2 regions of the Fervidobacterium nodosum Rt17-B1 genome follow, and region 1 is predicted to be linked to the other one. Evidence: riboswitches for the same ligand, from Rfam matches in the RefSeq annotation. Region 1 holds a riboswitch; the other holds the start of a gene.
The links. Region 1 has a riboswitch for thiamine pyrophosphate ahead of FNOD_RS07425 (sulfide-dependent adenosine diphosphate thiazole synthase). Riboswitches for the same ligand answer to the same signal wherever they lie in the genome.
Positions count from the first base shown of each region.

Region 2: linked by a shared signal. The riboswitch ahead of FNOD_RS01595 (thiamine ABC transporter substrate-binding protein) and the one ahead of FNOD_RS07425 (sulfide-dependent adenosine diphosphate thiazole synthase) in region 1 are both predicted to bind thiamine pyrophosphate.

Region 1 is NC_009718.1:1,538,356-1,541,572, reverse strand. Features, by position in the region: gene FNOD_RS07435 (hypothetical protein) at 1-793, shown strand, start outside; gene FNOD_RS07430 (histidine triad nucleotide-binding protein) at 822-1,157, shown strand; TPP riboswitch at 1,266-1,378, shown strand; gene FNOD_RS07425 (sulfide-dependent adenosine diphosphate thiazole synthase) at 1,487-2,314, shown strand; gene thiC (phosphomethylpyrimidine synthase ThiC) at 2,311-3,217, shown strand, end outside.
Region 2 is NC_009718.1:336,827-340,043, reverse strand. Features, by position in the region: gene FNOD_RS01600 (substrate-binding periplasmic protein) at 1-152, opposite strand, end outside; gene FNOD_RS01595 (thiamine ABC transporter substrate-binding protein) at 303-1,280, opposite strand; TPP riboswitch at 1,359-1,470, opposite strand; gene FNOD_RS01590 (ATP-dependent Clp protease ATP-binding subunit) at 1,542-3,217, opposite strand, start outside.

The sequences.
Region 1 (3,217 bases):
TGAAAAACTAGACATACTAGATTCCCAAGTCCCAATAACAAACATATCTGGGAAAAAATTCTTACTCTCTTCAAAATCACCTTACAGACTCCTGAGCAAAGTTATTCTAAACGAACAAAGTGGGCTCATACTTGAGGAAGGCGTGGTTATAATGAACGCGCTCAATTCTGAGCTAAACATCAAAGGTTCATTCATATCAACAGGTCCAATAACTATCCTCGAAAGCGGAAGATTAAGCGTAACCCAAAGTGGCATACTTTACTTAAATGGGAATGCTTACACTACAAACATAAACTCCGATATAGGGGCTTTAATCTTTCTTGATAACGCGAAGGCCAACAATGCCAATTTAGTACTACCAAATTTTGTCGTCATAAGAAATTCTGAGCTTCAAAATGTAACAATAAATGGCGCTTACGCTGTGTATATAATAAACTCAAAGATAGAAAACCTAAACATCCAAAATTGCGGAAAAGTATATATAAACAACTCTGTAGTAAACACCTTCGTGACTTCTCTACTTTCCAAAGTAATCATGTACGACTCTCAAATAGACAACTCTGAAATCTCGGATCTTTCTGAGCTGAACATAGTTAATTCGAAAATTTCATCGCTGAAAATTCTAAAAGGTGGATTAGTTAAATCAAAAAATTCTGAATTAAACCAAATTGATATTGATGATTATTCAATAATCTACTTATTCAATACAAGTGCAAACGCGCTCAACGTAGGCAATGGAAAATATTACAACCTTGAAAGTAAGATAAAAACAATAAACAAAATTAAAAAATGAAATCTTTCAGATTGTGGGGGTGAAAATGATGAATGATTGTGTATTTTGCAAAATAATCGATGGGCAAATACCTTCTGAAAAAGTATACGAAGACAATGACTTTATCGTTATCAAAGACATTCGCCCAGTCGCTCCTGTTCATCTGCTTGCGATATACAAAAAACACATTGCGACAATAAACGACCTTTCCGAAGAAGATTCTAAAAACATGTGGAAACTATTTGAAGTGATAAAAAAAGTAACAAAAGACCAAAACCTCGAAAGCTATAGAATCGTCCAAAACAATGGCAAAGACGCTGGTCAAGAAGTTCACCACATACACTTCCATATAATCGGCGGAAGAAAATTAGGCGCTTTGGGTTGATTGAATCGATTCTGAGCTATCAAAATACAAATAATCAAACAAATTCACCAAAAATCGGCAATTGACATACAGATATAGGTAAGATAAAATCAAATTAGAAAAAGTGAATATTCTCCCAAGGGGAGCTCCATACTGCGGGGCTGAGAGGAGGGAGGCAATCCCTCGACCCTACGAACCTGATCCGGGTAATACCGGCGGAGGGATTGGGAGTGGTAATTATTGTAAAAAAGTTAAATAAGCAAAATGAAATATCAAAACAAAAATCCCTCCGAAGAAAATTCGGAGGGATTTTTTATTGTAAAAAACTTCAAAACAGGGAGGAGATGAGTATGAAAGACTTAAAGATTTCCCAACTTATCGTAAAGCATTACTTCCAAAAACTAAACGATGTGCTGAATGTAGATGTAGCTATAGCTGGATGTGGGCCAAGCGCCCTTGCTCTTGCCACAGAACTTGCCAAAAATGGTAGAAAAGTAGCGATTTTTGAGGCGAAAAACGAACCTGGCGGAGGTATTTGGGGCGGTGGAATGATGTTCAATGAACTAGTTTTGGAAAGTGAACTCGAATGGTATTTGAAGGAACATCATATTAAGTACAAAAAGGAAGATGAGTTCATCGTTGTTGATGCCGTGCACTTTGCTTCCGCAATGCTTTACAACGCAACGAAAAATGGTGCGTATATATTCAATAACGTATTCGTTGAAGACCTTGTTATGTACAATGAAAGAATATCCGGTGTTGTCATAAACTGGATGCCAACTATAAAGGAAAAATTACACGTCGACCCTATAACGGTTGTAGCTAAATTCACAGTTGACGGCACGGGACATCCAGCAAATCTCGTCAGATTACTCTCCAAAAGAGGAATAATTAATTCTGTAAAAGGTTCTTCGGAAAACCTTTGCTCATGCGGAGTTGTTGAATACGAATTTCCAATGGACGCTGAGAATGGTGAAAAATTCGTCGTTGAAAACACAAAAGAAATTTACCCCGGTCTTTACGTCATGGGCATGGCGGCGGTAAGTGTCGGTGGTGGACCAAGAATGGGGCCAATTTTCGGTGGAATGATAATGTCTGGTCTTCGCGCTGCTGAATTGATAGAAGAAGAGCTGAAAAGAATAGAAACCTCAGAAGATAAGATGTGGGTGAGAGTATGACACAACTTGAAATGGCAAGAAAATCTCAAATATCTCCAGAAATGTCAATTTGTGCAGAATATGAGGGTGTAGATGTTAAAGAAATATTAGAAAAACTTTCTTCTGGAAAAGCCGTTATACCAAAAAACAAAATCCACAAAATATCAAGACCAATGGTTGTCGGTGAAGGATTTTCTGTAAAAGTTAACGCAAACATTGGAACATCACTTGGCTATAGTTCACTTGAAGAAGAAATCGAAAAGTTAAAAGTAGCTATAGACTCTGGTGCGGATTCCGTCATGGTACTCTCCACGTGGGGAGATTTAAAGGAAATGAGAAGAATTTTAGTCGAAATGAGCCCTGTGCCGGTTGGTTCAGTACCAATTTACGATTCCGCTGTTCTTTCGTACAAATCTGGAAAAAACGTTGTAGATTTCTCAGAGAAAGATTTCATAGATATGGTTAAATCGCACGCAGAAGATGGTATAGACTTCATGACCATTCACGTTGGAATAACGAAAAACGTGCTTGAAAAGGTTAAAAACAACCAAAGAATACTAAAAATAGTTAGTCGCGGGGGAGCGATTGTCACAGGCTGGATGATAAAAAATAACAAAGAAAATCCTTTCTATGAGTATTTCGACGAGATATTAGATATAGCTAGAGAATACGACGTAACGCTTAGCTTAGGTGATGGCATGAGACCCGGCGCTATTCTTGATGCCACTGACCATCAACAATTGGAAGAATTGTTCGTTATGCGCGAATTGGTTGAAAGAGCTTGGGAAAAAGGCGTACAAGTCATGTTAGAGGGTCCTGGACACGTACCACTCAATGATATAGAGATGAACGTGAAATTGATGAAAAAAGTGGGAAAAGGTGCTCCAATATTTTTATTAGGTCCCCTCCCCACAGATAGAGGTG
Region 2 (3,217 bases), 750 kb from region 1:
ACCTTTTTAAGAATATCGTAATCTATACCACCAAACTTTTCACCTTTCCAAAACGCGTAAGGTGAGCCTAGCAAAAATCCCACCTTTAAAAATTGAGAAAAAGTACTAAGAAATGTTAATAATATAACAATTATAACGATTAACTTTCTCAAATTTTAATCCTCCTTTCGATTTTTATAATCCTATTATTTTAGACCTTACCTATCTAAAGTTTGTTCATCATTTTATAAAACTAAATAAAAATGGGCTGCGATATTCAAAAGGCAGCCCATTAATTATGATTACCTAAACTTATTCATCTTCTAGCCAATCACAGCCTTTTCCCATTTTTTGAGTACTTCATCTATCCTGTCGTTGACATCTGGCTTGACTTTGAGAATTTTCTTAAATGTTGGTACATATTTGAAAACTTCGGGAAGCTCGACATTTATAACCGGCATCATCCATTGATTAAGAGGCACTTCTTTTTGAAAATCTGGTGTTAGTATAAACTCTAAAAATGTCCTTGCAAGTGCGAGATTCTTTGCACCCTTTACAATTGAGGCATACTCTTCAAGCACGTATGCTCCTTCTTCGAATATAACGGGCATATACTTTATTGAACCGTACTTGTACATGCTGTAAGCACCATCTGTGGCATAGCTTACTATTATATCTGCTTCCCCTGTTTCAATCATCTTAAACGCTGCACTCCAACCACTTGTAAACATTAAAACATTATTTTTTAATTGTTTCCAATATTCCATAGCATCATCTTCGCCGAATGCAGCGATAGTCCACATAAGAAAAGTTAAGCCAGTACTTGATGTTCTTGGATCGATAAGTACTATCTTACCTTTATATTCAGGCTTGAGTAAATCTTTAAAGGAACGTGGTGGGTTTTTAATCTTTTCTACGTTGTAAATCATGGCAAGTGCACCGTAATCGTAAACAGTACCATAATCTGTAACTAAAGACTTATAAACAATATTTTTTGAGTTAACTGGTCTATATTTCTCAAGAACACCTTCCTTAATGGCCTTTTGTAACTGTTGAGGATTTAAGCCTATCACTACATCAGCTTTAGGTGAATTTTTTTCGGCGATAATTCTTGCTAAGACATCTCCCATCGAACCAAAACTTATCATTTTAACTTTGCATTTGTAGACCTTTTCGAACTTCGGCGCTATAACTTTTCCTATACCTCCAGCAAAGCTATCGGACGTGTAAATAACAAGCTCTGCAGCAATAATCACTAAAGAAACAACTAAAAGTAGAGAAATAACCAAGAACTTTTTCATCCTCCCACCTCCAAAAATAAATCGTCCCTCCGCATTTTTTCGGAGGGACGATTTTTAATTGCTTATTCCAGAACTCAAATTTTTGAGTCACCTGGTCCCTCCGCCGGTATTACCCGGATCAGGTTCGAAGGGTCGAAGGATTGACTCCTTCCTCTCAGCCCCGCATTTTGGAGCTCCCCTCCAGGCATTATTAAATTCAATCCTATTATAACCCTTTGTTAGACTGTGTCAAGTATTAAATTGTATCTTTAAAAGATTCTTTTATAAAATTTCCCACTTTAATATTCCTTCTTCCCAAATAAACTTTACAGTTTGGCCTTCTTTTACTTTTTCATCAATTATGAGTTCTGCAAGCTTAAATTCTACAGTATTCTCAAATAATCTTCTCAAAGGCCTTGCTCCCATTGACGGAACGTACCCCTCAGTTGCAAGGTATTCTCTCATACTCTCATCAAGAACAACCTTTATATCTTTATCTGAATCGATGAGTCTTTCGTTTAATTCCTTTGTGTATATTTCGATTATCTCCTTGATGTGTTCTTTCTTAAGAGGCTTAAAGACTACAGCCGCATCTATTCTGTTTATAAGCTCTGGGCGGAAGTATTTCCTCATTTCTTCTTCTATATGTCTTGGTATCAAGTCTTCGAAACCCTCTTCAATGTCTTGCATTATAACATCTGAACCAATGTTACTTGTCATTATGATTATGGTATTCCTAAAGTCAACTGTCGTCCCTTTACCATCTGTAAGTCTTCCATCATCAAATAACTGTAAGAGTACATTGAACACTTCTGGGTGCGCCTTTTCAATTTCGTCAAAGAGCACTACACTGTAAGGTCTTCTTCTAACTTGCTCTGTTAATTGACCACCTTCTTCATAACCAACGTATCCCGGAGGTGCACCTATAAGTCTGGCTACTGAATGCTTTTCCATATATTCGCTCATATCGATTCTTATAAGCGCTTTTTCACTACCAAATAGTACATCCGCTAATCTCTTAGCAAGCTCTGTCTTACCAACTCCGGTTGGTCCGAGGAACAAGAACACACCAAGTGGTCTTTTTGGATTTCTAATACCTGCACGGGACATTTTGATTGCATTCGAAACAATCTTCACTGCTTCTTCTTGGTCAACAAACTTTTCATGTATTATCTTTTCAAGGTTCTTTATCTTTTCCTTTTCATCACCCATTATTTTACCGACGGGGATACCCGTCCATCTTTCAATAACACTTGCGATATCTTCTTCAACTATTTCTTTCTTTCCATCAATTTTTGCTCTTGCCGCAGCTTCGTCTACAAGATCAACTGCTTTGTCTGGCAAAAATCTGTCGGTGATATACCTTGCGGACATCTTCGCCGCAAACTCAATTGCCTTATCACTTATAGAGACGTTGTGGAATTCTTCAAATTTGGCCTTCAAACCTTTCAAGATTTCGATGGTTTCTTCTATACTTGGTTCTGGGACAAAGATTACTTGGAATCTTCTTGCTAACGCTTTGTCTTTTTCAATATGTTTCCTGTATTCTTCAACTGTAGTCGCACCGATAACCCTTAACGTTCCACGGGCAAGCTCTGGTTTTAGAATGTTACCTGCATCAAGTGCACCCTCAGCGGCACCAGCACCAACAACTGTGTGTAATTCGTCGATAAAGAGTATAACGTCTGTTCTCTTCTTAAGTACGTCTATAAGTTTTTTTAGTCTTTCCTCGAATTCCCCTCTGAATTTCGTACCAGCAACCAATCTTGCAAGGTCTAATTTAAGTATTGTTTTATTCTTCAAGAATTCTGGCACGTCCTTATTAACAATCCTTTGCGCAAGCCCTTCAACAATCGCTGTTTTACCAACGCCTGGGTCACCTATCAGAACGGGGTTGTTCTTAATCTTGCGTCCAAGTATCTCAATCATCCTGTTGATTTCATTTTCACGGCCAACTA